DNA from 4 places in the Arthrobacter sp. GW822-FHT05G07 genome. Region 4 is predicted to be linked to each of the others. Evidence: riboswitches for the same ligand, from Rfam matches in the RefSeq annotation. Region 4 holds a riboswitch; each other region holds the start of a gene.
The links. Region 4 has a riboswitch for thiamine pyrophosphate ahead of thiC (phosphomethylpyrimidine synthase ThiC). Riboswitches for the same ligand answer to the same signal wherever they lie in the genome.
Positions count from the first base shown of each region.

Region 1 (7,340 bases), on a different contig from region 4:
TTCGCCCACACGGGCAACACAGCCTGGGCCATCACCAACGCCATGGCCGACTACCAGGACCTTTTCGTCGAAGAGCTGCGCCGGGTCAGCGACTTCGCCGGTGAGCGCATCGAGGCGCGGGGAGCGGAGGGCTGGGAGCCCGTCGACGTGAGTTCCGAAACCATCCGCGTCCGCGGTGGTGAATCGGCGTCCGTTGAGATTATTGAGACCAGCCGGGGTCCGGTCATCTCGGAAACGCCCGACGGCGGCGCCTTGAGTCTGCGCTTCCCGGCCCGAGTTGAGGGACGGTTGGGGTTCCAAGCCCTCCTGCCGCTGTTGCGCAGCCGGAACGTCTCCGAGGTGGAAACCGCCTTCGATGCGTGGGTGGAGCCCGTCAACAGCGTGGTGGCCGGGGACGTGTCCGGATCTGTGCGGCACTTTGTTGCCGGGCTGGTCCCGCAGCGTAACCCCGCCAATCGGCGCTTACCCGCTCCGGCCTTCTCCGCCCGCCATGACTGGGAGGGGCAGTACGTGATCCTGCCCCGCACCGAGATCCAACAATTCGCAGTGAGCGCGAACGACCGCGCCGCCGGAGGCGGCGATGCCGTGGCCATGGAGTTCGCGCCCGCGCATCGGGCCCTCCGCATCCGGCAGCTGCTGGAGTCGGCCGCCGAGCCGTTATCCGTGGATGCCATGCAGGCCATCCACACGGACACCTTGCTGGGTCCATGGCCGTTGTTCCGGTCAATGCTCACCGGCCTGAACGCCGACGACCTGTCCCTCGAAGCCAAGGAGCTAAGGGCTCTCTTGGTGGAATGGGATGGCTCGATGGACGCAAGCAGCCATCACGCCGCCGTTTTCGCTGCGTGGCGTGGTGCGTTAGTCCAGCGACTGGCACGGCATCCCGCGCTTGCGGCGTTGAATGAATCCACAGGCTACTCGCCGCTGTTCGGGCCGTGGTTGTCGGTGACGTCCCGCATTGGTTTTGCGCTGGAGACCCTGCTGGCTCGCGGCTCCGAATTCGGCATCAACGGTGGAGTGGAAGCTGCGGCAGCGCTCGAGGTTGCTGCACTGGAAGAAGCCCTGCTGGACGGTGCTGTCTGGGGTGAGCGGCACAAGCTTCTGGCCGTGCATGTCCTCCCGGGCACGCTCGCGGCATCGGCACCCGTTGCTGACCTAAGCGGGGACACCGGGTGCGTCCTCTGCACCGAGAGCCTCCCCGGTGTAGATGACCGAAGCTTCCGCGGACCCGTAGCCCGTTACGTCTGGGATCTGGCCGATCAGCGCAATAGCCGTTGGATCGTTCCCTTCGGAGCGTCGGGCAGGCCGGGCCACCAGCACTTTGCCGATCAGCTCCCGCTCTGGACTGCCGGGGAACTCGCTCCAGTGGTCACTGACTGGTCCGTTCTGACCAAAGACACCCCTGAGCAAACACCCGCCTGACTCAAGACCCGCCTGCCCATTCCCGTCCCCGACATCAGCCTGCATCAGCCCCGAAGGAAGCCATGACCACCACCACGCAGGACTTCTCCGTCCGCACCACCGTCTACGCCGAGGACCTCGAAGGATGGGGTGCGCTCCGGATTGTTCCGCTGATTCCCCGCGAGGACATCGATCTCATCTTCGAATGGGTTACCCAGCCCCGCGCCAAGTTCTGGGGAATGACGGAGAACTCCCGCGAGGAGGTCCTGGGGATCTACGAGTTCCTTGACTCGCTGGATACCCACCACGCGTTCCTGGCCACCTTGGACGGGGAGCCGTTGGCCCTCTTCCAGACGTACGAGCCCCTGCATGATCCCGTGGGCGAGGCCTACCCCGCCCGAGAGGAAGACATCGGCATGCACCTGCTGCTGGCCCCTGCCACGCGGCCCATTCCTCACTTCACCCCGCGCCTGGGCACGTCCTTGATCAAGTACATGTTCTCCCTGCCGGGCAAGGACCGGATTGTGGTGGAGCCGGACTCCCGCAACGCCAAGGCCCTGCGCCGCTTGGAAGCGACGTGCTTTGAGCTGGGACCCATCATCCAGCTTGCCGAGAAGGAAGCCCAGTTGGGTTTCCTGACGCGGGCAGGCTTCGATGAAATCCAGCAGCGTCCCGCGCGCTAGCGCCAGACGAAGCTCCAGGTTCCCGCGCCCACTGCCGTCAGGACCGCACCGGCTGAGATAACCAGTCCTCCAAGGACTACCCACGCATCCAGGAGGGAATAGGTGGATTCCCGCGCCCACGTCCTTTGACCACCGCCGAAGCCGCGCGCTTCCATGGTCACCGCCAACCGCGACGCCCGCCGAACAGCCTGAACCAGCAACCCGAAACTCTGGCCGAGCGTGGCCTTCAAACGCTGAAAAGGGCTGCCTTGGGAACCGACTCCGCGGGCACGGCGGGCCATTCCGATGGTTTGCCACTCCTCTGCCATGAGGCCCACCAGCCTCATGGCAGCGAGGGATCCGAGGACGAAGCGGTGCGGCAGCCTGGCCTTCTGCGCCAGCGCGTCGGCCAGGTCTGTGGGATCGGTGCACGTCATCAGCAAGATCGCTGGCAACGCAATCGCCAAACCGCGGAGCATGAAACCAAGCCCCAGCTCAAGGGAACCTTCGCTGATGGACCAGAGCCCGACGTCGAGCAGTACAGCGCCGCTGTCCGCCGCCACGATCGCGGTGCTCCAGCCGCCGATCGCGGCCGCGATGATCAGGGGCCAGGCCCGCCGCCATAAAAGCCTGAAAGTGAGGCCGGCCAACGGGAAGAGCGCCAGTTCAGCAATGAGTGCCGTTGAGGCCGAGACCCAGTCAATGGACAGTGCCAGCACAAGGGATATGAGGAAGACCGCTACGAACTTGGCCAGAGGGTTGGCACGGGTCAGCAGGGAGTGGTTTCCGCGAATATTCAGTGCGTCCCTCATGCTGCGCCGGCTTCCTGATGGGTGGCTCGGCCCTCCGTGATCGGGCCTAGCCGCAGTTCTGTGCCGCCGAGTACGGCACTGAATTCCTGATCGTGGGTCACGGAGACCACCGCGGTTCCAGCGTCCAGCAACTCGGAAAGGAACGACGCCAATTCTGCCCACGTGTTGGCGTCCTGGCCGAACGTGGGCTCGTCCAAGACAAGAACCTTCGGATGTGCTGCGAGCACCGTGGCCACCGAAAGCCGCCGCTTCTCCCCGCCGGACAACGTATACGGGTTGGCGTCCACAAGATGCGTCAGCCGCAACCGCTCCAACAGTTCATCCACGCGTTCCTCGCCATGGCCCAGATGCTTCGGACCGAACATGAGTTCATCCAGGACCTTGCCCGTGACGAACTGATGCTCCGGCTCCTGGAACACCGTCCCGATGCGGGCGATCAGCTGCTCCGCCTTCCACTTGTACGGGTCAATGCCCGCGCCTTCGGAAAGCTCGACGGCGGCACTCACCTTGCCGTCCACAGGCGCCAAAAGGCCGGCCAACGTGAGCGCGAACGTGGACTTGCCCGCACCGTTTGGGCCCGTAATGGTCAGTGCCTGGCCAGCTCTTACCTGCGCACTGATGCCCGTTTGCACCGGCATGGGCGGGATGGTTTTGAACCCTTTGCGCCGTGGCTTTTCACGGGAAACAGAAAGGTCCTGGGCTGCGAGGAGAAGCTGCGCGGTGTCGGGCTCATTGTGCCGCCCCCGGGTTGCCGGGACGTACCCGGGCACCCAGACGCCTGCCGACATGAGCATAGTGCGGGCCTCGGAAAGGACCTGGTCCGGAGGGCCGTCCAAGAGGACGCCGCCCGTGACCCGCCCGGCCCCTGCGGCCGTGCTGGACCCTGCGGCCGATCCCGGCTGCAGGACCACGATCCGGTCCACCAGGTCCTTCCACACAGAGACGCGGTGTTCCACCACAACCAGCGTGGCGCCGGTCTTGTCCAGGCAGCGCCCAACAGCATCCCGGACCTCGAGCACACCTGCCGGGTCCAGGTTGGCTGTTGGTTCGTCCAGAAGGATCAGGCCGGGGCGCATGGCCAAAATGCCCGCAAGCGCGAGGCGCTGCTTCTGGCCGCCGGAGAGCGCCGCCGTCGGGTGATCCAACGCCAGGCCGCCACCCGCAGCGGTACGCAACCCGACGTCGTCGAGCGCTTCATGGACGCGGGACCAGATTTCGTCCCGCGGAACTGCAAGGTTCTCCGCGCCGAAGGCGACGTCGTCGCCAACCCGCGACAAGACCACCTGCGTTTCCGGATCCTGCTGCATCAGTCCGGCACGGCCACGCTGCTCGCGGGGCGCGACGCCGTCGATCAGCAGGGAGCCGGTCTCATCCGAGTCGTCTTCCTCATCCCCCAGCACCCCGGCGAGGGCGTGCAGGAGGGTCGACTTGCCGGCGCCCGAAGGGCCCAGCAGCAGAACCAGTTCCCCCGGTTCGATCCGAAGGTCCAGGCCTTGAATGGCAGGCTGGGCCCGGCCGGCATGCCGCCATCCCCAGCCCTCGGCGGAGATGGCGGCAGGCCGGACCGTGCCGCTTTGCGTGGCGGACATCAGTTGAAGACTGGCTCCGAAGCGGCCTTGCGCGAGGCGAAGGAGCTCAGCACCCCGGTCTTGGCGAGGCCGCGCGTCGCAACCCAGGAGAGGGCGCCGGCGATGATGGCACCGGAGATCGTGGTGAAGGTGATGTAGGCCAGCTTGTCGATGGCCTCGTAGGCGATGTTCCAACCCCATGGCAGGAAGGAGTCGTTCAGGCCGCAGAAGAGGCCCGCGCCGGCGCCCGCAAGGAGCGCGGTGGGCAGGTTGAACTTCTTGTACCTGAAGGCGGCGAAGATGAGCTCGGCGCCCAGGCCCTGCAAAACGCCGGATATCAGCACCGTGGTGCCGTACTGCGAGCCCATGATGAGCTCACCGGTGGCGGCGACGGCTTCGCAGAACAGCGCAGCACCGGGCTTGCGGATAATGAGCATTCCCAGGACCGCGGGAATCATCCAGCCACCGGCAATCAAGCCTGTGAGCGGCGGATACGTCGCGTTCATGGGGATGGATACCAGTGCCGCGCCCTGGGACCATGCCCAGAAGATCACGCCGCCGGCGATGGCGATAAGAGCCGCCACAACGATGTCTACAACGCGCCAGTTATAACTGGCCTTCTTCACGTTTACCGTGGTCATTTCTGCCTCCTGAGGTTACAGGAGGGGAAAGTGCTCCCCGGATCCCGGGTCCGGCTCGCGCCGTCCGCATCCGGACACTCTGAGAAGCTCGACTCCCTTGCGCCGGTACTAACCGGATCAGGTTCGAGGGTCTGCGGCTGTCCGCACTCTCAGCGCCCTCGCGTCTCCTGCATCTCTGCAGAGTCCGACGGCGGCGCTCCCCTGTCGTTATCAAATCTGCCCTGATGGGCTGGTTCAGTTTACACCTGAGTCCGTGGCGGGCGCTGCGGTCCAGTCACAATCGGCTTCCCGTCCTTGAGGTGCCCGTTGCCACGCGCGTTGCGAGGCCCGCTCTGCACCCTTCCCCCGCGCCATTCCCTGCACACCAGGCCTAACAACGAGACGGGGGTGCGTTGCGAGGCCCGCTCTGCACCCCTCCCCCACGCCATTCCCTGCACACAAGGCCTAACAACGAGACGGGGGTGCGTTGCGAGGCCCGCTCTGCACCCTTCCCCCGCGCCATTCCCTGCACACCAGGCCTAACAACGAGACGGGGGTGCGTATTGCGAGGCCCGCTCTGCACCCTTCCCCCACGCCATTCCCTGCACACCAGGCCCCACAACAGGACCTGAGAGAATGAATCAGCAGACTTCACCGCGGCAAAGGGGCACATTTCATGACGGACATCTCCGGCTCGGGACTTACAGACACCAACGCCGTGGCGGAACCCCGCCTGGCAGCGAGCGTCATCCTGCTCCGCGACGCCTCGGACGGCCTCGAAGCCTTCGTCCAACACAGGGTGAGCACCATGGACTTTGCCGCCGGAATGGTGGTCTTCCCTGGCGGACGCGTCGATGCCGCCGATCAGAGCGGGTGGGACTACCCGGCGGAGCTGCTTCAACGCCACGCAGCCGACTGGAACCAGAGCTCCCTGAGCGCGGATCCGGGAGCAGCAGCGAAGAACGCCGGGACGGTACTCGCTGCCGCCATCCGCGAGGTTCAGGAGGAGGCCGGACTCACCATCGATGCCTCCGACCTCCGCCCGTGGGCCAACTGGATCACCCCCACGGACATGCCCAAACGCTTCGACACGTTCTTCTACGTTGCCAAGCCCTCTCCGGGAGCCACGCCGCAGCACCAAACCACGGAAGCCTGGCAATCACTGTGGATGCCGGTGGCGGACATTCTTGAAGCGGAAGCCGCAGGCACGTTGAAACTGATGCCGCCCACCTATTACCTGCTCAAAGAAATCGCCGGACTCGGAACCGTGGACGCTGTCTGGTCGGCCGAACACCCAGTCGTTCCAGTACTTGCGCCGGTTGGTTCATTGGCGGCGTTCCTCAAGGAACGGGAAAGCCGCCGCTAACGGTGTGGCCTTTAGAGCTAGGCTGGGGGCATGAACCTCTTCTTCAAGCTGATCGGTGCCGGAGTAAGCCTCGGAGCAGGATTCGTAGGCACCAAACTCGTCAATAAAGGGTGGGAAAAGGCCACTGGCAACAAACCACCCATGGGCAACGACGATATGGAAACCAGTCTGCGTTCGGCGCTGACATTCGCACTGATTTCGGCTTTTGTGAGCACGCTCATCCAGGTCCTGGCAAGCCGGGGCACGCAGCGCGCCATCGCGCGCTTCGCGAAGACCCACGACATCGTCTAGGCACCCGAACCACGAACGCCGGGATCACCTGCAGGTGACCCGGCGTTCGTTGTGGCTGCTGCTAGCGGTCGCTCCCCGGTTCCTGACCGGCGGCCGCCCTTTGGACTACGGCTTCCAACTCATCCTTGGTGAGCTTTTCGCGGTGTCCGTGCTTGGTGCGGTACGCCGAGCGGCCCACCATGTGGGCAGAGACGGGCGCCGTGAGGAGCTGGAAAATCCAGGCCACCACCAAGACAGGCCACACCCACCAGGTGCGCATCTGGAGTCCGATTGCGGCAAGCATAAGGAACAACCCCAGGACCTGCGGTTTGGTGGCTGCGTGCATGCGGCTCATGAGGTCCGGGAAGCGGAGCAAGCCGATGGCCGCGCCCAGTGACATCAGGGCACCCACCACCAGGAATACGGCGGTGACAACATCAATCACAGCGTCAAGGCCGGTGGCATCAGGACTCATTGCTTTGCTCCCTGCGTTCGGCCACGAACCTTGCAACTGTCACAGAGCCGATGAAACCGATCACTGCGAGCGCTACCAGCAGCATCAGGTTGTTCAGATGCTTGTTCAACGCCATATCGATCGCCAGGGCAGCGCCCAGGATTGCCAGCAAAACGTCTGATGCCAG
Region 1 is NZ_JBXALT010000004.1:316,034-323,373, forward strand. It holds gene AC1RJY_RS08820 (penicillin acylase family protein) at 1-1,422, shown strand, start outside; gene AC1RJY_RS08825 (GNAT family N-acetyltransferase) at 1,485-2,084, shown strand; gene AC1RJY_RS08830 (energy-coupling factor transporter transmembrane component T family protein) at 2,081-2,875, opposite strand; gene AC1RJY_RS08835 (ABC transporter ATP-binding protein) at 2,872-4,464, opposite strand; gene AC1RJY_RS08840 (ECF transporter S component) at 4,464-5,084, opposite strand; TPP riboswitch at 5,161-5,297, opposite strand; gene AC1RJY_RS08845 (NUDIX hydrolase) at 5,740-6,429, shown strand; gene AC1RJY_RS08850 (DUF4235 domain-containing protein) at 6,460-6,720, shown strand; gene mnhG (monovalent cation/H(+) antiporter subunit G) at 6,782-7,174, opposite strand; gene AC1RJY_RS08860 (MrpF/PhaF family protein) at 7,164-7,340, opposite strand, start outside.
Region 1: linked by a shared signal. The riboswitch ahead of AC1RJY_RS08840 (ECF transporter S component) and the one ahead of thiC (phosphomethylpyrimidine synthase ThiC) in region 4 are both predicted to bind thiamine pyrophosphate.

Region 2 (7,340 bases), on a different contig from region 4:
GGTTCTTCTCCTCGCGGCGGATCTTGAAGCCGGACTCGTTGACGGCGCGCGGACGCAGGACGGGAGGTGCCACCTTGGGAGGCGCGGCCTGAACGGCGTTACGTGCTGCCTGGACGATCTCAGCCATGGCAAAGCCGAGCTGACGCAAACCTTCGTGGCTTGTTGCCGATACTTCAAATACACGGTATCCGCGGGCTTCGAGGTCCGGACGGACGAACTCGGCCATATCCTTGCCGTCGGGAAGATCCACCTTGTTGAGGACTACCAACTTGGGGCGTTCATTCAACGGCACTACTTCACCGTCAACACCGGCGTAGCTCATGTCCACGGCGTACTTCTCCAGTTCCGCCTCAATGATGGCGAGGTCGGAGAGAGGATCGCGGTCTGATTCAAGGGTTCCGCAATCAAGGACGTGAACCAGCGCAGCGCAGCGCTCTACGTGCCGCAGGAAGTTGTGGCCCAGGCCCTTTCCTTCGCTGGCGCCTTCGATCAGGCCGGGGACATCGGCAATGGTGAAGCGGACGTCGCCGGCCTGCACCACGCCAAGGTTGGGAATGAGCGTGGTGAAGGGGTAGTCGGCAATCTTGGGCCGGGCAGCAGACATGGCTGCGATGAGGCTGGACTTACCGGCGGACGGGAAACCAACCAATGCGATATCTGCGATGGACTTCAGTTCCAGGACGATGTCACTGGATTCACCTTCGATGCCCAGCAGGGCAAAGCCCGGAGCCCGACGCTTCTGCGATGAAAGGGATGCGTTGCCGAGGCCGCCCTGGCCGCCTGCGGCTGCAATGTACTCAGTACCCTCGCCAACGAGGTCAGCCAGGACTTCGCCGTCCTTGGTCTTGACCACGGTGCCATCAGGCACGGGAAGAATCAGGGTCTCGCCGTTCTTGCCGCCGCGCCAGTCGCCCATGCCGGGGCCGCCGTTGGTGGCGTGGCGGTGGGGAGCGTGATGGTAATCAAGCAGCGTGGTGGTCTGGGCGGACACGCGAAGGATGACATCGCCGCCGTTGCCGCCGTTGCCGCCGTCGGGGCCGCCGAGCGGCTTGAACTTTTCCCGCTTTACGGAGACACAGCCGTGGCCGCCGGTTCCGCCGGATACGTGCAGGACTACCCGGTCTACAAAGCTCGCCACGTGGATCTCCTCAGTTGCTGTCTTACAGCGTTTGTTGCTGTTGCCAGCGCTGTTGCAAAAACCAGTGCGCCTGAGGCGCCCTAGTCGATTGTAATGCGGTTAAAAGAACGGTGGAGCGGGCCACTTGGCCCGCTCCACCGGTTCAGAACTTGTTGTTACTCTGCAGCTGCAGCAGCAACGATGTTCACTACGCGACGGCCGCGGCGAGTACCAAACTCAACCGCACCGGCCTGAAGAGCGAACAGGGTGTCGTCGCCACCGCGACCTACGCCTGCACCGGGGTGGAAGTGGGTTCCACGCTGGCGAACGATGATTTCGCCGGCGGAAACTACCTGACCACCGAAGCGCTTGACGCCCAGGTACTGTGCGTTGGAGTCACGACCGTTGCGAGTGGAACTCGCGCCTTTTTTGTGTGCCATGTGAAATGCCTGCCTCTAAATTTCTGGGGAAACTGAAAAACCTGAACAGCGGGTAACGGAAGTTACGCGATGCTGGTGATCTTGATCTTGGTCAGTTCCTGACGGTGACCCTGACGCTTCCGGTAGCCGGTCTTGTTCTTGAACTTCTGGATGACGATCTTCGGACCACGGAGGTCCTCGAGGATCTCAGCCGTGACCTTGACGTTGGCCAGTTCCGCAGCTGCGGAGGTGACCTTCTCGCCGTCAACCAGGAGCAATGCGGGCAGCTCAAGCGTGCTACCGGCTCCACCGGGGACGCGGTTCAGCGTTACGTAGTCTCCAACGGAAACTTTTTCTTGGCGGCCGCCTGCGCGGACAATCGCGTACACCACTTGGGTACTCACTTCTCTCGACGTTTATTACAAAATTTGCGTGCGGAACCTTCAACCGGAATCAGGCCTGGTTCGCGCTGTGCCTCAACGCCGTGGACTTCTGATCGAAGTCCGCGAGTCATCCCATGAACAATTCCAAGGGGCATAACCCAAGTGTTGGCGTAAGCACCGAAGATCAAGATTACGCTAGTTTGACCTTCAGCTGCAAATGAGGCCGGGTCCGGAGGCTACCTCGTGACTTGCGTCACGAGTTGTAACGGACTCTCCCGGCACCGTGCCCATACAGCCTACAGGTTTTCGGCGAGATTAACGCGATTCAGGCAACGACGCGCTGACGTGTCTCCGCAGTTGCCCGCAAATGCATCCGTGGTAGCGGGCTAGCCGCGGCCGATGGAAGGCTGCGCAAACAACCGCGGAGCATCAAAAAACGCCGTCTCATAACGGCAGGACTGGATGAAAGCGTCCATCATGGCGGCCCGCTCCATCTCCGAACCCGCAATGGCCGCAGCATCCGTGAAATTGATCGCTTTCCGGGTTGCGGCAGCGAAGTCCTCGTCGGCGTAGGTCTTCAGCCACTCGGCATAGGCGTGATCTGCGGGGGCTCCGGCGTCTACATACGATGCATGAAGCTGCCGACCCACCTCCGCGTACAACCAGTAACAGGGCAGGATCGCCGCGAGCACCACCGCGTAGCTGCCGGAAGCCGACTTTGCCAGTAGATGATCCACATAGGACTTGGTGACCGGGCCGGTGGCCGTGGAGGCCTCCCTGGTGCTCAGCCAGTTCCTGTGCAGCTCCGATTCAACTTCCAGGCACTGCTGTGATGCCTTGGCCCAGAACAACTGCTCTTCCTCCGTGGGGGCCAGGGCCCCCGCACGCGCCAACACCCTGGAGTACCCATTGAGGTAGATCGCATCTTGGGCGAGGTAGTAGTTGAAGTCACGTTCCGGGAGTTCGCCCGATTGAAGTCCTTGAATGAACGGAAGCCCGTAAATGGATTCGAGCTCTGGACCGGCTTCCTTCCACAAGGTCGCAGCGAAGGCGCCCGGCTTGGATGCCTGCTGGAGGTGGTGGAAGTGATGCACGGGCCCGTTCCCCTGCCCCACCTCGAGGGCCTCAGAGGTTGTCAAAGCCCCCAGTAACCAAGACTTCGCTTCCTGCAGTGAAACTTCCCAGTCACCCGTGCGTGCCTGGACTGTAGCCAAGGCGGACGACAAGGAGCACCCGGTTCCGTGGCTGTTCCGCGTTTCGACCCGGGGACCTGTTATCTCGATCACGTCCCGTGACAGCATCCCACTGGTGTTCACCAGTGCATCAGGACATACCGGACCAGGCAGGTGGCCACCCTTGACCAGGACCGTGTTTCCGTACTCCGCTGCCAGCCGTTTGCCTTGGTCCAGCGCCGATTCCCATTCTGTTGCCTCCGGCTCCCCCAGCAACATGGCAAGTTCCGGAAGGTTCGGGGTGATCAGGTCGGCCAGAGGCAGCAGCGAACGCAAAGCCTTCTCCGCTGACTCGCGCAGGAGCCGGTCGCCACTGGTGGCCACCATCACCGGGTCCAGGACCACGACGGCGGGACGCACCTCTTCAATCCAGCCGCGGACCTCGTCTATGACGGTCGCATCGCCGAGCATTCCGATCTTGACGGCATCAATGGTGATGTCGCTGCTGATGGCGTCCAGTTGCTGTCGGAGGAACTGCGCGGGAGGGACATGGACGGCGATGACCCCCATGGTGTTTTGTGCGGTGAGAGCCGTGATGGCAGCCATTCCGTAACCGCCGAGTGCTGCGATGCTCTTCAGGTCCGCCTGAATTCCCGCGCCGCCGGAAGGGTCCGAGCCGGCAATACTCAGTACGCGTGGGGTTGCCCGGCCCGAGTTCGGAGCGTCGAGTGGGTACACAGCTGAATATGGTGATGCAGTCATGAGGACATCCCTTCGCCGGTGCTAACCGGACAGGTTCAACGGGTCTGGATCTCAGCCTGGCCCAACGCCCGGCACCCCGTGTCAGTCCCCAAGCCTAGCCGGGAAGCGACGTGGCGCGGGAACCGGACCACGTCGCGACCGGGATGTGACCACGGATGCATGGAATGCGTGGCCTGCGCGGACAAGAAAGGCCCTGCACAGTCCGCCGTTGGCAGATTGTGCAGGGCCCTCTCAGCTGTTGCTGTCCGGATTTAGAGCTCGGAGGCAGGAACTCCAACTCCGAGGATGATGGGCTCGTCGGTTGATGCCTTCTTGGCTTGTTCCGCGGGCACCTTGGCCTCATGGGCCGAGCCTCGGGGGGCCGAGGCCGTCACCTCATGGTGCTCGACGCTGGTTTCATTGGCCGCGCCTTGGGCCCGGCTGGCACTCCGGTTGCGGCGGCCACGACGACTACTCGTAGCCTGAACAGCCTCGGGAGCTTTTTCGGCACGGGCCGGCACATCAGCCTTCGGGGCATCAGCAGGCTCCGGCACGACCACCGGCGCGGCTTCTTCCGCAGGTGCCGGAGCAGCGCCGAGGTGCGAGAACGCCTCGGCCAGGAGGTCCAGGCTCATGGCAGGCTTGGCGGCCTGCGGTTCCTCGTGGTGCTCAACGAACGGCAGTGCTACTTCTTCGCCGCCGAAACGCAGGACGGGAGTAGACCTTGCTTCCTGGACTGCTGCTTCCCTTTTTTCTGCTTCGCGGGCAGTTGCTCCGGCTTCGCCGCTGGCGGCGGTACCGGATGCGGGGCTAACGGCCGGCTCGTGGCCCGCCGCCCTTGCCTGCTCCTCTGCGCGGTGAACTTCGTCGTCGTGCAGGTGGGCGGCGTGCGCTGCAGCGGCAATCGTCGCCAGGGCAGCCCGGGTTGCCTCAGCCTTGGCTTGCCGGGCGGGATCCTGTGCTTCGACCGGAGCCGAAGGTGCAGCCGGGGCGGACGTCGTCGTATGGACCTGCGCGGGGGCTTCGGCGATGGCCTGTCCCCCACCCTTGCCGCGGCGGCGCTTGCGTTCCGTCCGCGCTGCAGGCTGCTGTGCCTCGGCGTGCGGGCGGTGGTGCTCGGCGGCAACCACGTTGGCGCGGCGGTGTTCAACGGGCTCGTCGTGGGTGACAACGCCCCTGCCGGCGCAATGCTCGCACTGCTCACCGAAGACCTCAAGGAGGCCGGTACCCATACGCTTGCGTGTCATCTGGACCAAGCCCAGCGACGTCACTTCGGCCACCTGGTGCTTGGTACGGTCGCGGCCAAGGCACTCGACCATGCGTCGCAGGACGAGATCGCGGTTGGATTCCAGGACCATGTCGATGAAGTCGATGACGATAATGCCGCCGATGTCGCGCAGACGGAGCTGGCGAACCACTTCCTCAGCCGCTTCAAGGTTGTTCTTGGTCACCGTTTCTTCGAGGTTTCCGCCGCTGCCGGTGAACTTACCGGTGTTGACGTCCACCACGGTCATGGCCTCGGTGCGGTCGATGACCAACGAACCACCGGACGGCAGGAAGACCTTACGCTCCAGCGCCTTGTGGATCTGCTCGTCGATGCGCCAGGCAGCGAAAATGTCCTGGTCCTTGGTCCACTTTTCAAGGCGGCCCACCAGATCAGGGGCAACGTACGTGACGTAGGCCTCGATGGTGTCCCAGGCGTCGTCACCGGAGACGATCAGCTTGGAGAAGTCCTCATTGAAGACGTCACGGACCACCTTGATGGTGAGGTCGGGTTCGCCGTAAAGCAGTTCAGGGGCCAGGACCTTGGTGGACGAGGCCTGTCCTTCGATGCCTTCCCACTGGGCGCGCAGACGGTTGATGTCGTGCGTCAGCTCTTCCTCCGACGCCCCCTCAGCGGCTGTGCGGACAATGACACCGGCGTTTTCCGGCAAGCGGTCCTTCAGGATGCGCTTGAGGCGGTTGCGTTCGACGTCGGGAAGCTTGCGGGAGATGCCGGTCATGGAACCACCGGGTACGTAGACCAAGTAGCGGCCCGGCAAGGAGATCTGGCTGGTGAGCCGGGCCCCCTTGTGCCCCACGGGGTCTTTGGTCACCTGGACCAGGACGGAGTCGCCGGACTTCAGGGCGTTCTCGATCCGGCGTGGCTGGCCTTCAAGATTGACTGCGTCCCAGTTGACTTCACCGGCGTACAGGACCGCGTTGCGGCCACGTCCGATGTCCACGAAGGCAGCTTCCATGGAAGGCAGAACATTCTGGACCTTGCCCAGGTAAACGTTGCCGATCAGGGAGTCCTGCTGGGTCTTGGAGACGAAGTGCTCAGCCAGAACACCGTCTTCCAGGACGCCGATCTGAATTCTGTCGTCGCGCTGGCGGACGATCATCTGGCGGTCCACCGACTCGCGGCGGGCAAGGAACTCGGCCTCGGTGATGACCTGGCGGCGGCGTCCGGTTTCGCGGGATTCGCGGCGACGCTGCTTTTTGGCCTCAAGCCTGGTGGAACCTTTGACGCCGGTAACGCGGTTGGACGGGGCTGTTTCCGTGATGGGGCGCGGTGCGCGGACACGGGTGACGGTGTTGGGCGGATCATCGTCCGAGCCGCCGGTCAGTTCAAGATCCTGGTCTCCGCGGCGGCGGCGGCGCCGGCGACGCGACGTGACGCCTTCTTCAAGGGCTTCGGCTGCCGGAGCTTCTTCGTCTTCGGACTCGGTGCCGTCCTCGGCCTCGTTCTCATCGCGTTCGGTTCCGCGGCGTCCACGACGGCCACGGCTCCTGCGACGACGACGGCTACCGGCGTCCTCCAGCTCGCCCTCAGCGGCGGCTTCGCTTTCTTCTTCTTCGGGCTCCTCGGCCTTCTCCTCCACCGGTGCAACGCGGGGAACAGTGGTGAGGTCCGGGGCCTGGAAGATCATGGAAGTGATGGAAACCGGCTCCATGAACAGCGAGGTGGACGCAGCAGGAGCGGCGTCTTGGGCAGCTGCCTCTTCGGACGCTGCCTCTTCGGACGCTGCCTCTTCGGATGCGGACTCCTCGGATGCTACATCGGCGGCAGGTGCCTCCGGCTGGGAGCCCTTTTCCGGCGTCGTGCTTTCCTCGACGGCTTCCGCAGCTGCGGGCGCCTCGACTGCCTCAGCCTTGGGCTTGGTAGTACGACGACGGCGGACCGGCTTTTCGGGGGCAGGCTCAGCAATCGCTTCGGGCGCGGCTTCTGCGGCGGCTTCGGGCGCGGCAGTGGTGTCGTCCCCCAAACCGGGCAAAGGCTCTGCAGGCTCTGCCTTCTTGCGGGAACGGGTGCGGCGCACCGGCGCCTTGGTGGCCTCAGGGGCCGCTTCCGGCGCGGGCGTGTCAGCCGCAGGCGCCTCTACGTCAGCAGCGACCTTCGGCGCTGCCTTGCGCCGGGTCCTGGTGGCTTTCTTGGGCGCTTCCGCAGTTTCCGCGGGAGCTGCCTCGTCATTAACGGCTACAACCTGGTCATTATCCATATGTGGCAACACTCCTGCCCCAGCGA
Region 2 is NZ_JBXALT010000005.1:61,865-69,204, reverse strand. It holds gene obgE (GTPase ObgE) at 1-1,138, opposite strand, end outside; gene rpmA (50S ribosomal protein L27) at 1,294-1,557, opposite strand; gene rplU (50S ribosomal protein L21) at 1,620-1,928, opposite strand; gene thiD (bifunctional hydroxymethylpyrimidine kinase/phosphomethylpyrimidine kinase) at 2,306-3,853, opposite strand; TPP riboswitch at 3,844-3,942, opposite strand; gene AC1RJY_RS09540 (Rne/Rng family ribonuclease) at 4,105-7,314, opposite strand.
Region 2: linked by a shared signal. The riboswitch ahead of thiD (bifunctional hydroxymethylpyrimidine kinase/phosphomethylpyrimidine kinase) and the one ahead of thiC (phosphomethylpyrimidine synthase ThiC) in region 4 are both predicted to bind thiamine pyrophosphate.

Region 3 (7,340 bases), 350 kb from region 4:
TGGGAAGGACCCGGATGTTGTGGTTCACCAGGAGCTGGAACAGCGATCCCGTTTCGGCTGGGGAATAGCGGCGCATGGCCACGGTGGTGAGCTCGGTCCCCGACGCCAGGAGCGCTGATCCCAGGCCATCGAGGCTCGGCGCGCCTCCGGTACCCATGATGAGCCGGGAACCGAATTCGACACCGTCGATCACCAGCGCGTCAGTGGAATGAACGTCAGTGGTGCGAACGTCAATGTTTGCTGTTGTCATGGTTCAGCCTCCTTGGACTGCTGTTACGAGTTCGAGTTCGTCTCCGTCGGCCAGCGCCGTCACGGCCCATTGGCTGCGGGGCACCACCTCGGAGTTACGTGCGACCGCGACTCCCAGCTTGCCGCCGTCGGCCGCTTGTCCGCGAGGGTCCAAGGCGCGGCCGGTGATCGCTGTGACCAGGGTGCTGACGGATGCGTCATCGGAGACTGCGTGATCGGTTCCGTTGAGTTTGATGTTCATGCTGTTTCCTTGGTGGGAGCGTGTGCTGCTGGTGTAAGAACTTGGGGAACTGAAGCGTTGCCCGCGAAGCGATCAGGCAGGAACGGAGTCCATCGAGGGTCCGTTGTGCCGCTGATGAGTTCGCCCACGATTCTGGCGGCCACGGGAGTCAGGAGCACACCGTGGCGGAAGAAACCTGTGGCGATCACCAGGCCGTCAGTGTCGCCGTGGGGACCGCTGACCCGTCCGAGCAGGGGGGCGTTGTCCGGGGTTCCAGGGCGGGCGCGGGCGGTTGCTTCAAGGAGTTCCAATTCCGCAACTGCGGGGACCAGGGCTTGGGCATCCCTCAGCAGCTGGTAGACGCCGCCGGCCGAGACCGCGTTGGAAGACGCTGACAATCCGTCTTCGCGTTGCGTCGCCCCAATCACCACGGTTCCGTCATCCCGGGGAACTATGTAGACGGGAACGCCTCGAACCATCCCCCGAACAGTGGACGTGACCAAGGGCCGGAGGTTGTCGGGGACGCGAAGCCGGAGGATGTCGCCATAGACCGGCCTCACCGGAAGGTTCAGTCCCTCAGGGAGCCCCGACAGTTGGGATGCCCCCAGCCCGTTGGCCACCACAGTCTCCGCGGCGCGGACCACGACTCCGGATTCGAGTTCCACTCCGGTGACCCGCCCGTCATCCCTCAGCACACCGCGTGCCGGGGAAGGAACGGCGAATCCGTCATCGGCCCCGGACACCCAGGAACCGTCGTCAGGTGAATGGTTTGCTAATCCAGCCAGGAGGCATGCGGCGAGCTTTCGCGGATCCACTTGGTGGTCGGCGGGAATATCGAAAGCGCAGGAAATCTGTGGGCTGAGGAGCGGCTCGCGTTGCCTCGCGTCCCGCAGGGCCAGAGGTTCAACTCCCAATCCAGCTGCGAGCTGTACGGACCTCAGGTCTGCGAGCGCCCTGCGGTCGGCTGCGTCGGCACCCACGGCGAGGGTCGGCGTCGTGCGGTATCCGCTGCCCTCTCCACCCACGTGCAGTCCGTCCACGAAGGAAGGCCACAGCCGCGAAGATTCGACCATCAATTCCAGGAGGTCTCCCTCCTGATAATGCAGTTCGCTGACGGGTGCAAGCATTCCGGCGGCGGCGAACGTTGCACCCGAGGCCGGGACGGGATCGATCAGCGCCACTGAACGGCCAAGTCGCCGGGCTTCATGAGCGATGCCAAGGCCTATGATGCCGCCGCCAATGACGGCCACGTCTGCCTGGATGGGGGTATGGCGGGGACCTGCCATTCGTTTCCTTCCCTACGCCGGTACTAGCCGGATCAGGTCAAGCGGTCGGCGCTGAAGCCCTCTCAGCCGGACAGTCATATGACGAATGTCGCGGCTCCCGCAGTACGTGCCCAGTTTAGAGGAACTACTCTGGTTTCCATGACCCAGCCTGACGCCCTCGCCTCCGCCCGCCTCTATCTGTGCACTGATGCCCGTCAACGGCAGGGCGATTTCGAAGACTTTGTGGACGCCGCATTCGCTGGAGGCGTTGACATCATCCAGCTCCGCGACAAGACTCTGGAAGCTGCCGAGGAGCTTGAATTGCTGGCCGTTTTGCGGAGCGTCGCACAACGGCACGGACGGCTTTGGGCTGTCAACGACCGGGCCGATGTTGCCAGTATTTCCGGGGCTCCTGTATTCCACATCGGTCAAAAGGACCTGCCCCTGACGGCAGCGCGAACCCTCTTGCCGAACGTGACCGGCATCGGTCTTTCCACCCACACACAGGAACAAATCGATGCGGCAGTCGCCACCTCCCAGGGCCCCCTGGGACTGGACTATTTCTGCGTGGGTCCGGTCTGGGCAACGCCTACCAAACCCGGCCGCTCGGCGGTGGGGCTGGACTTGGTCACATATGCCGCAGAAGCGGAAAAGCGTTCGGGCAATGCTGTGACACTTCCTTGGTTCGCCATTGGTGGCATCGACCTCAGCAACGTTGAACAGGTAGTGGAAGCGGGAGCCAGCCGGATCGTCGTGGTCCGTGCCATCACCGAGGCAACAGACCCGACGGCGGCAGCCAAGTCGCTGCTGCAAGCACTGGACACCGTGTAGTTTCCCGCCGAATTCAAGTGGTCTTAGCCGCTACGCGGTCAGGCCAAGGCCTGTCATCCGGCGCCCGTGTTTATCGGCGAGTTCCGTCGTTAAGCTCCTGACCGCTGCACGCGCATCCCCGCCGCCTTTCAGCAATGGTCCCAGCAGGGGGTGTTCCATGCCGACGCGCTGCGCCTGCGTCAAGGCCTCCCCCACCAAGCGGCGACCCCACAATGCAAGGCGCGAGGCCAGGCGCGGGTCGTCAGCCAAGGCCCGCCTGATCAGGACCCGAAGGACTTCCGTGGCCTGGTCAGGGGAAGCGACGCGTTCAACGAAATGCCGCGTTGTTGGGTCGAGGAACATCGATACGGCCCTGTAGAAGTCCGATGACACCGTATCGATGACGTACGCCTTCATGACAGATTCGAACCAGTCCCCCGGTTTGGTGCGCTCATGGAAATGATCGAAGGAGCGCTGGAACGGCAGCATGGCTTGTTCCGGATCGACGCCCATCTCCGACAACCGGTCATTGAGGAGCGCAAAGTTGCCGTAGGCGCCCACGGCGATCTTCGCGAACACAGACCTGTCATGGAGGGTGGGGGCATAGCGCGAATCCAGGGAGAGGCGCCCGAAAGCGGATAGCTCGCCATATGCCATGGCTCCAAGCAACTCCGCGGAGAGTTGCCCGGCAGAGGCTGCAGCGTCCGGGGAGATGCCCATGGATCAAGACTATCCCTGGTGGGCCACAACCTCCCCGGGGTCGGGTTCCTGCTTCCAGTGCCATTCCTACTAGGCTGGCTCGAAGTGAGTTGACTGCCGCATGCCCCTCATGCCGTAGGTCCTCCTCCTCGCACCCACTTCACTGAAGGATTTTCAATGAGTCACCCCAGTTACCCACCCGCGCCGCAGAACGACGCCGGAGCAGGAATTCCGCAGGTGCCTGCCGCACCCTACGCTTACGGCGGCCAGTTCCAGGGTGGGGCACAGCCGGGCTACCAGCCCGGACCGGATTCAGGCCCCTACGGAACCCCGGTGGGAGCTCCGGCGAAGTCCTTCATGACCACATGGATCCTGGCCCTGCTCCTGGGTAGCTTCGGTGTGGACCGCTTCTATCTGGGCAAGATCGGTACCGGAATCGCGAAGCTGCTCACAGCCGGCGGCTTCGGTATCTGGTCCATCGTTGACCTCATCATCACGCTGACGGGAAACGCCCGGGACAAGCAGGGCCGTCCGCTTGCGGGTTACCCGGAGAACAAGAAGAAGGCATGGATCATCACCATTGTCGTCTGGTTCGCGGGCCTGATTGTCGGAATCGTGTCCACGGTGTTGTCGTTGACCTTTGTTGCTGCTGCAGTCCAGGGTGCAGGCACCGATGCCCCGGTCCTGCCGTCGGCCTCCCAGGAGGCACCGGCACCGTCGTCGGGCACTGCCTCTGATGACGGTTCCTTAACCGTCACCATGTCCGAGGGCAACACCGTGAAAGTCAGCCTCCTGAACTCCGGTTACACCACCGAAATTCCCGGGATGTCCTACATGAAACCGACCAGGGGAGGCTTCCTCCTCTTGGAGGTTTCCTGGGAGGCCACAGCTGGAAGCAGTTACGCCTCACCCTCGAACTTCGAGGCCTTCGACGCGGACGGCGCCAAGGGCGAGGAGATCTACGTGGAGGAAGGTCTGGGAGGACTGCCTTCCGGGGATGTTGCCGCCGGAGAGATGCAGCGGGGAGTCATTGCCTTCGACATCAAGAACGGCCCCACCACAGTGGTCATCAGCGATGACTTCGGCGACAAGGCAGCTACTTTCACCCTGACGCCGGCAAACTAAACAGCCGGTCCGGTCCATACCGCCGCACGGAAAGCCCGTTGCCCCCTTGGGGTAGCGGGCTTTTTGGGTGGGACATCCAAGACTATCCGCCGGTTTCGGGCTACCCTGATTTTCGTGTCACATCATCGGATAGCGCCCAACGTCGACGACTCCTCGGACCAGCTCGCCGCGGCGCTTGCCGCTCTCAGGACAGAGCTGGAACTCCCTGGCGAATACCCGGCAGAAGCTGTGGAAGAAGCACGGCAAGCCGTCGCGGACCTTGAGTTGCCGGGTCAGGACCTGCGGCACGTACCATTCGTGACCATTGATCCGGCGACCTCCACGGACTTGGACCAGGCCCTGTTCATTGACCGTGCCGGCGACGGCTACAAGGTCCTCTACGCAATCGCCGATGTCCCGTCTTTCGTGGAACCGGGTGGGGCACTGGACCACGAAACCCGTCACCGCGGGCAGACCTTCTATGCTCCTGACGGGCGGATCCCGCTGCATCCGGAGGTCATCAGCGAGAACGCCGGCAGCCTCTTGGCCGATCAGGACTGCAGTGCGTTCGTGTGGGACTTCGACTTGGACGCGGAAGCTGGAGTGTTGGCTGTCACCGTTGCCCGCGCCGCCGTTCGCAGCAGGGCCAAACTCAGCTACAAGGGCGCTCAGCAGCAGATTGACGACGGTACGGCCCCGCCCGTACTTCAGCTCCTCAAAGAAGTGGGAATCAAGCGTGTTGAACTGGAACGGCGGCGCGGCGGCGCAAGCCTCAACATGCCGGAACAGGAAATCGTCCAAGCAACCGACGGCGGCGGATACAGGATCGCGGCTGCCCCCTCCCTCCCGGTTGAGGACTGGAACGCGCAGATCTCGCTCATGACCGGCATGGCCGCCGCGCAGATGATGCTCGACGGAAAAGTGGGCATCCTGCGCACCATGCCCGCTCCTGATGACCGGTCACTGCTCCATTTCAAGCGCCAGACCTCCGCTCTGGGCAAGCCCTGGGACGGCCACGTCACCTACGGCGAGTACCTGAGGACCTTGGACGCATCCGATCCCCAACAGCTGGCCATCCTTCACTCTGCCGGTATGTTGTTCCGGGGCGCCGGTTACACCCCCTTTGACGGAGAGCTGCCGGCAATCGTGACCCAAGCAGCCATCGGAGCTCCGTATGCACACGCCACGGCACCCCTGCGCCGGCTCATCGATCGCTTTGTCCTGGTGATCTGCGAGGCGCTCAGCAACAACCACGACATCCCGCAGTGGGCTCGGGAGGCACTCCCTTCATTGCCGGAGATCATGGCGGCCTCCGACCAGTTGGCCGGACGCCTCGAACGTGCGGCGCTGGACACTGTGGAAGCAGCCCTCGTAGCCAACCACGTGGGCCAGGAATTCGACGCTGTAGTCATTTCGGGGTCCAAGCCCTCCAATGGGGCCGGTTTCAAAGCTGCCAACGGCAATGGCAGTAACAACGGCGGCAGCAACGGCAACGGGCCCTTTGGCGTCATACAAATATCAGACCCTGCTGTAACGGCCCGGTGCGACGGAGAAATGGAGTCTGGAACCAAAGTCCGGGTGCGGCTGCTGAAGGCCGATATCGCCAGCCGGGAGATCAGGTTCGAGCTGCTGCCCTGACGCCGTTCTGCCGACGATCCGGGCTTTCCGGCCCCCAGAGGATAGACTGGGCTTGTAGTAATGGATGCCCGGTCGTTGATTCAGTTAATTTTTGAACTCAACAAGCCCGCCCCTACGCGATCTTGAGATGTACCAACTGGTGACCAGTGCCAGTACTTAGATAGCCCGCGATCGGCTTCCACTGGACTTGCTTGCGCGCCCGTTCGTGCTCCGGTACGGCTCCGCCGCCGCCGTTGAGCATGCAGCGCCAATGCCCAAATGAATAAGGAAACTCCCTGTGAGTGAATTGCATACCCACGAAGTCCTGACGGACTCCACCGGAACCGAATCCATCGAACCCGAGGAAACGATCATCTCGGATGAGACGCCCCACGAGATCGAAGAGAAGTCGTTCGCTGACTTCAACGTCCGCGCCGACATCGTTGAGTCTTTGGCCGACGCCGGAATCACGCACCCGTTCCCCATCCAGGCAATGACCCTGCCGGTCGCCTTGAGCGGCCACGACATCATCGGCCAAGCCAAAACCGGTACCGGAAAAACGCTTGGCTTCGGCATCCCCGCCCTCCAGCGCGTCGCCGGAAGGGATGATGCAGGTTACGCCAAGCTCGCTGTCCCGGGCGCACCGCAGGCACTGGTCATCGTCCCCACGCGTGAGCTTGCCGTGCAGGTAGCCAACGACCTCCAGGCCGCGTCACGCAAGCGCAACGCCCGCATCGCCACCATCTACGGCGGCCGCGCCTACGAACCCCAGATTGATGCCCTGCAGAAGGGCGTCGAAATCGTAGTGGGCACCCCTGGCCGGCTGATCGATCTCTACAAGCAGAAGCACCTGAGCCTCAAGAACGTCAAGATGGTGATCCTTGACGAAGCCGACGAAATGCTGGACCTTGGCTTCCTCCCCGACGTCGAGACCCTGATCGCCGGCACCCCCGCGGTTCGGCAAACGCTCCTCTTCTCGGCAACCATGCCCGGCCCCGTCATCGCTATGGCTCGCCGCTACATGACGCAGCCCACCCACATCCGGGCAGCCGACCCGAATGATGAAGGCCTGACCAAGCGCGACATCCGCCAACTCATCTACCGTGCACACAGCATGGACAAGACCGAGGTTGTGGCCCGCATCCTGCAGGCCCGCGGACGTGGCCGCACCATCATCTTCACCAAGACCAAGCGCACCGCCGCGAAAGTTGCCGAGGAACTCGTTGACCGCGGCTTCGCGGCTGCAGCCATTCACGGCGACCTCGGCCAGGGCGCCCGTGAACAGGCCCTCCGCGCGTTCCGCAACAACAAGGTTGACGTCCTGGTAGCCACCGACGTCGCAGCCCGCGGCATCGACGTTGATGACGTTACCCATG
Region 3 is NZ_JBXALT010000003.1:80,551-87,890, reverse strand. It holds gene AC1RJY_RS05585 (thiazole synthase) at 1-250, opposite strand, end outside; gene thiS (sulfur carrier protein ThiS) at 254-490, opposite strand; gene thiO (glycine oxidase ThiO) at 487-1,755, opposite strand; TPP riboswitch at 1,748-1,866, opposite strand; gene thiE (thiamine phosphate synthase) at 1,894-2,565, shown strand; gene AC1RJY_RS05565 (ferritin-like fold-containing protein) at 2,596-3,264, opposite strand; gene AC1RJY_RS05560 (TM2 domain-containing protein) at 3,421-4,368, shown strand; gene AC1RJY_RS05555 (RNB domain-containing ribonuclease) at 4,483-5,985, shown strand; gene AC1RJY_RS05550 (DEAD/DEAH box helicase) at 6,263-7,340, shown strand, end outside.
Region 3: linked by a shared signal. The riboswitch ahead of thiO (glycine oxidase ThiO) and the one ahead of thiC (phosphomethylpyrimidine synthase ThiC) in region 4 are both predicted to bind thiamine pyrophosphate.

Region 4 (7,340 bases):
GCCGGGCCGGTCACATCCGCGCCCTTCTCCAGGGCAGCTGCCCGTTTGAGTGCTTCATCGTGGGTGGCTACAAAAATTTCGGCAAAGCCCATGGAAAGTACTCTCATTCCTTCGTGCTGACGGGGCGGCGGCACGGAATCCATATCGGCTCCGTGCCGTCACTGCCCAGCCTAATGCAGCGGGAGGGGGCCAGCGGATCAGGCGCGGGTGGCCACGGCTTAGCAGGTGGCCGCGGCTTAACAGGTGGCCGTGGCTTATTTGGCGGCGACCCGCAGCTTGTTCCGCCAAGGATCCTCAAACTGAAGCTCAGCTCCGGTGTGATGATTCTGCACACCCGCAACTTTCAGGCGATCCGCCAGCGCTGCTACGTCTTCACTGCCGGGGACTTCGATCAAGACTTCACCCAGGCCGAGCGTGTCCTTCCGGGGTCCGGCTCCGCGACTGTTCCAAACGTTCATCGCCATGTGATGGTGGTAGCCGCCGGCGGAAACGAACAGCGCCTGACCATGCCAGCCTGCAGTCCGCTCGAAGCCAAGGGTCTCAACGTAGAACTTCTGCGCAGTCTCCACGTCGCCCACCTGCAGGTGCACGTGTCCAACGCCGGCAGCGGCCTCCCGCTGCCCCGTTACGGCAGCTTCGCTCAGGTGCTGCTGGAGGAAGCGCTGCGGCGGCAAGGCCACATTATCCATCACTACATTCTTGCCATCCCACTGCCAGAGTTCACGCGGCTTGTCGTAGTAAAGCTCGATTCCATTACCTTCGGGGTCAGTGAAGTAGAACGCTTCGCTGACCAGGTGGTCGGCGCTGCCCGCGAACGCCCGGGGCTCATATTCAGCGGCCGTGGCGATGGTTGCGGCCAGTGAGGGCTGATCCTGGAACAGGATGGCTGTGTGGAACAGGCCAGCCTCCCCCCGCCCCGGTATCTGCAAGCCAACCGCCGGCGCAAGATGGACAACGGGCTTACCTACGCGTCCCAAATAGAGCCCGCCATCCTGCTCGGCCACGACGTCCAGCCCCAGGGCGCGCTGGTAATAGTCACTCATGACCTTCATGTCGCCGACCTTGAGCATGACGGTGCCCATGGTGAGTTCGGCGGGAAGAAGATCCTGGCTGGAGGTGGTGGTCATGTGAAGCTCCCGGTTTTGAGGATGCCGCCTTTCGGTACCCTGCTTACCTTACTAAATTACTTGAAGCTTCAATTTATTCCTAACGTACGATCTCGCCTCGCAGGACGATGTGCTTTAGTTCGAGCACTGTCTCCAGGTGGCGCCGTGGATCGGTACTGCACAGCACGACGTCGGCACTCGCCCCGTCGCTGATGCCGTCGGCTCCCAGCCATGGACGGGCACTCCACGCGGCGGCGTCCAGGACCGCCGCCGGCGGCAGGCCGGCGTCGTGCAGTTCCTTCATTTCGTCGGCAATCCTGCCGTGCTTGATCACGCTGCCGGCGTCGGTGCCTGCATAGATGGAAACACCCGCCTCGAAGGCCTCAAGCACACGCTCACGCCTCCCCTCCCAGAGACGGGTCATATGGTCCGCGTACTCCGGAAACTTCTGCCCGGCCTGGGCTGCTATATCCGGGAAAGTAGCGATGTTTACCAAGGTGGGAACGATCGGCACTGACTGTTCCACCAAGCGGGGAAGGTGTCGCGGCAGGAGACCGGTGGCGTGCTCTATGCAGTCGATATTGGCATCGAGCATGTCGTCGATGGTGTCCTCGGCGAAACAGTGAGCCGTGACCCTGGCACCTTCATCATGCGCGGCCGAAATGGCGTCCCTCACGATCTTCGCCGGGAAAGAGGCAGCGAGATCGCCAACGCCGCGATCGATCCAGTCACCCACCAGCTTTACCCAGCCGTCGCCGTCGCGGGCTTCCTTTCGGACGGTCTCCACGAGGTCGCCGGGCTCAATCTCGTGGCCCAACCCGCGGAGGTAACGTCGGCTCCGCGCGATATGCCGGCCTGACCGGATCAACCGGGGCAAGTCCGATCGCTGCTGTACCCAGCGGGTGTCTGAGGGCGATCCGCAATCGCGGATCAGCAGCGTCCCGGCGACGAGGTCTGCTTGTGCCTGGGCAAGCGTGGCCTGCTCGTCAACCGCTCCTCCAACGCCGAGTCCGATATGGCAGTGTGCGTCAACAAATCCCGGCAGTACCCAGCCATCCAATACCTTGTCCGGCGAGGCAAGGGGACGTTCAAACGTCAGTTTGCCGTCGATGGACCACAGCCCGCGGCGCTCTTCGTCCGCCGAGACGAGCACGGGTCCACTGAATTCGATGATGTTGGCCATGGCAAAAGCGTAGCTGCGGTGGCTAACCAGAGCCTGCTGTACTCATGTGACTGGGAGCCCGCCGGGAGCTGTGGTAGCTTCGTCTACGACCACACGGGAGCCCTTGCAGGGGCTGAGATCGGACTGATGCAGTCTGCGACCGTTGAACCTGTCCGGGTAATGCCGGCGAAGGAAGTGAGTATTCCCTTGAGCACCGCAGAAACACAGCACAGCCCTGTTCAAAATCAGATCAACGCAGGCCAAAACCAGATCAACGCAAGCGAAAACGCTCCTGAGCCCGTCACGCAATCGTTGAAGTCCCACTCGTTGGCGTGGCTGGAAGACCGCGACAACGGCATACAAGTCCCCGTCACGGAGATCGCTTTGGAGCCCTCCCCCAACGGGCAAGCCAATCCCCCTTTGCGGGTGTACCGAACAGCAGGCCCGGGCAGCGATCCGGTGGTGGGGTTGGAGTCGTTCCGTGCACCGTGGATCGAAGCCCGCGGAGACACGGAGGCCTATTCTGGTCGGGAACGAAACCTACTCGACGACGGCAAGTCCGCGGTTCGGCGTGGAGCAGCGTCAGCGGAGTGGAAGGGCGCGCAACCTGTGCCGCGCCGCGCCGTCGAGGGTAGGACCGTCACGCAGATGCACTACGCGAAGCAGGGAGTTGTGACTCCTGAAATGCAGTTCGTCGCGTTGCGGGAAAACTGCGATGTTGACCTTGTCCGCAGCGAAGTTGCCGCGGGAAGAGCGATTATCCCGAACAACATCAACCACCCCGAATCCGAGCCGATGATCATTGGCAAGGCTTTCTTCGTGAAGATCAACGCCAACATCGGAAACTCTGCAGTCACCAGCTCCATCGCCGAGGAGGTGGACAAGCTGCAGTGGGCAGCCCAGTGGGGCGCTGACACAGTGATGGACCTCTCTACGGGAGATGACATCCACACGACGCGCGAATGGATCATCCGCAACTCCCCCGTTCCGATCGGAACAGTCCCTATCTACCAGGCGCTGGAAAAAGTGAACGGCGAGGCCAACAAGCTGACGTGGGAAATCTTCCGCGATACCGTGATCGAGCAATGCGAGCAGGGCGTGGACTACATGACCATCCACGCGGGCGTTCTGCTGAGGTACGTGCCGTTGACCGCCAACCGGGTCACGGGCATCGTGTCCCGCGGCGGTTCGATCATGGCCGGCTGGTGCTTGGCGCACCACCAGGAGAACTTCCTGTACACGCATTTTGACGAGTTGTGCGAAATCTTCGCCAAATACGATGTCGCGTTTTCCCTGGGTGACGGGCTCCGCCCCGGTTCCATCGCCGACGCGAACGACGCCGCGCAGTTCGCCGAGCTGGATACGCTCGCTGAGCTGACACAACGGGCGTGGGAGTTCGACGTGCAGGTCATGGTGGAAGGCCCGGGGCACATTCCCTTCCATCTGGTGCGTGAAAATGTGGAGCGCCAGCAGGAACTGTGCAAGGGTGCGCCGTTCTACACGTTGGGTCCGCTAGTTACCGATATCGCCCCCGGCTATGACCACATCACCTCGGCCATCGGCGCCACGGAAATTGCACGCTACGGCACGGCCATGCTCTGTTATGTGACCCCGAAGGAGCATCTGGGGCTTCCCAACAAGGACGACGTCAAAACGGGCGTCATCACCTACAAGATCGCGGCGCACGCTGCGGACCTCGCCAAGGGACATCCGGGGGCTCATGAACGTGATGATGCACTTTCCAAGGCGCGGTTTGAATTCCGGTGGCGCGACCAGTTCGCGTTGTCCCTCGATCCCGTGACTGCCGAGGCCTTCCATGATGAGACGTTGCCCGCCGAACCGGCGAAGACCGCCCATTTCTGCTCCATGTGCGGACCCAAGTTCTGTTCGATGCGCATCAGCCAGGACATCCGTGACGAGTATGGTTCGGCAGAATCGCAGGCGGCCATCGCTGGAATGTACAGCGGCATGCGGGAAAAGAGCGAGGAGTTCCTGGCTTCAGGTGGAAAGGTGTACCTGCCGGAGCTTCAGGTCCCGGCAAACCAGGGCGTCAGCCGCTCAGGAAGCTTGAACTGACATAGCCCGGCCGACATCCGCGATGAACGAGCGGATAGCCTGATCTCCGTCAACGGAATCCTGGGGCCGGTGTCCTCCCGCTGCTACGCGGCGGAGGGCACCGGTTTCCTGCAGATAGCCGGCGATTTCCTCATACAAGGGCTCCCAACCTCCCGTGAGGACGAGTGTGGGAACGCCCGGCACGATATGGAGCGGGGCATCCCATGGCGGTGCTTGGAGCCGGAGCCTGCGGGCTGACCGCCGGGCCTCCGGGGTGTCCAGCCCGCCGGTTTCGGCCGAGAAAGCACGCCGGTAGAACTCGCGCTGGTAGTCGGCGTCGTTGAGCTGGTTTCTTACGTCGAACAGCGGTTCCATGAGGGCCCGGTAGGAAGCAGTCGCCGGAAGCTCAGCGGTCAGAGACAAGCAGGACGGTTCTACCAGGGAGAGCGAGTGCACCAGATCGGGGCGCTCGACGGCGGCAAGCATGGCGGATATAGCGCCTTGTTCGTGGGCAACGACGTGGCCGCCGCCGGAGTCCACCAGCGCGTTGATCAGGATGGCCACGTCCGCCGCGACGTTGGACTCCAGAGGTTCGGTGACGGCATCAAAGCCGTGCCGCCGAAGGAAGAGTGCGTCATAAGCAAGGGCCATGCCATGTTGCTTCGGCCATGCGGCTGAACCGAAACTGCCCAAACCGTGGACGAAGACTACGCGCTGCTTATGCATTGGTTCAGCCTATTCCACGGCTCTGACACCCCAACTGACCGACATTTGTGGTTGCTCTGAGTGTTCAAAACAACCACTAATGTCAGCCAGTCGGGTTGCAACGTTTACTTGCCGAGGAACTTGTCGAAGCCCTTGGGAAGGTTGAGCGATGACGGGTCGAAGTCTGCTGCGCCCTGGCCGAAAGCCGCACCCGTGGGTGCCGCCGAGGCTGCGTTTGCCCGCTTGGCTTCGGCATCGCGAAGTTCCTGGGCTGCCTTGGCGGGATTGCCGGAGCGTGCTTTCTTCTTCGGGGCATTCTTGCCGCCCTTGCGTCCGCCACCGGGGCCTCCGAGGCCCGGCATTCCGGGCATTCCCGGCATGCCGCCACCCTGAGCGAGCTTCTTCATCATCTTCTGGGCCTGGGCGAACCGCTCCAGCAGGCCATTGACCTCGGACACATGCACACCGGAGCCCCTGGCGATACGGGCGCGACGTGAGCCGTTGATGATCTTCGGAGCCACACGCTCGTGGGGAGTCATGGAGCGGACGATTGCCTCGACGCGGTCGATCTCTTTTTCGTCGAAGTTCTCCAGCTGCTGACGGATGTTCTGCGCACCCGGCATCATCATGAGCATCTTTTTCATGGAGCCCATGTTGCGGATCTGCTGCATCTGGGCGAGGAAGTCGTCCAGGGTGAAGTCTTCCTGGTCGGCGAACTTCTTCGCCATCCGGGCGGCTTCGTCCTTGTCCCACGCCTTTTCCGCCTGTTCGATCAGGGTGAGGACGTCACCCATGTCCAGGATGCGGGAGGCCATGCGGTCTGGGTGGAAGAGCTCGAAATCGTCCAGGCCTTCGCCGGTGGACGCGAACATCACCGGCTTACCGGTCACGGACGCTACCGAAAGCGCGGCACCGCCGCGGGCGTCGCCGTCGAGCTTGGACAGCACGATGCCCGTGAAGTTGACGCCTTCATCAAAAGCCATCGCCGTGTTGACGGCGTCCTGGCCGATCATGGAGTCGATGACGAAGAGGACCTCGTTGGGGATGATCGCCTGACGGATGCGGCGGGCCTGGTCCATCATTTCGGCGTCGACGCCAAGGCGGCCGGCGGTGTCAACGATCACGACGTCGTGCAGCTTCTGGCGAGCTTCCTCAACACCGGCCTTGGCGACGGCTACCGGGTCACCGGCAGGGTGCTCGAGCTCGGACGTAGCACCGGGGTGCGGAGCAAACACGGGAACGCCCGCGCGCTGGCCGACAACCTGGAGCTGGGTCACTGCATTGGGGCGCTGAAGGTCACAGGCCACCAACATGGGGCTGTGGCCCTGTGCCTTGAGCCACTTGGACAGCTTGCCGGCGAGGGTGGTCTTACCGGCGCCTTGGAGGCCGGCAAGCATGATGATGGTGGGGCCGGTCTTGGCCAGGCGGATGCGGCGGGTTTCGCCACCAAGGATCTCTTTGAGTTCCTCGTTGACGATCTTCACGATCTGCTGGCTCGGGTTCAATGCTCCCGAGACTTCGGCGCCGAGGGCACGTTCGCGGATACGGCCAGTGAACTCGCGGACCACGGATACGGCAACGTCCGCATCCAAGAGGGCACGGCGAATCTCCCGAACGGTGGCATCGACATCAGCCTCGGTGAGGCGGCCCTTGCCACGAAGGTTCTTGAAGGTTGCTGTCAACCGGTCAGAGAGTGAATTGAACACGCGCCGTGCACTTCTTTCGATGGTCTACGAATGGCGGCCAATGCGGCACGCCAGAGTCTTGACGATTGCCCCCAAATAAAAATGTCTCAACCCAACAAATCTGAATCGACAAGGGGACTCGACTATCTAGGGTACCAAGTCGCACCTGCAAGATGGCATGCTGGCACAGTGACCAGCAAAACGACGGTAAAAACGTTGCTCATCCTCGGCGCGTCCGGGGACCTCACAGGCAGGCTGCTGCTTCCCGGACTCGCCGGGCTACTGGCTTCGGGCCGGGCTCCCGGTCTTCGGTTGGTCGGAGCCGGCTCCGACCCTTGGTCCCCTGAACAGTGGCAGGAAAGAGTCAAGGGCGCCTTTGAAGCTGCCGTGGGCGGGGCCGACGCCACCGGGCAAGCTGCTTTGGCCGCCGTTGCCGCCGCCACGGAATACCACCAAGTGGATGTCACGGCGGACGGACCCCTGGCGGAGCTGCTCGCGACGTTGGAGGGGCCTATTGCCATCTACTTCGCCCTGCCCCCGCACGTCAGCCAGAAGGCTTGCGAGGTCCTGCACAGGGATCAGCTGCCCGCCGGTACACGCTTGGTCATGGAGAAGCCCTTCGGTTCC
Region 4 is NZ_JBXALT010000003.1:435,071-442,410, reverse strand. It holds gene AC1RJY_RS07155 (hypothetical protein) at 1-92, opposite strand, end outside; gene AC1RJY_RS07150 (VOC family protein) at 255-1,127, opposite strand; gene AC1RJY_RS07145 (amidohydrolase family protein) at 1,207-2,289, opposite strand; TPP riboswitch at 2,373-2,480, shown strand; gene thiC (phosphomethylpyrimidine synthase ThiC) at 2,476-4,344, shown strand; gene AC1RJY_RS07135 (alpha/beta fold hydrolase) at 4,327-5,049, opposite strand; gene ffh (signal recognition particle protein) at 5,154-6,734, opposite strand; gene AC1RJY_RS07125 (glucose-6-phosphate dehydrogenase) at 6,765-7,340, shown strand, end outside.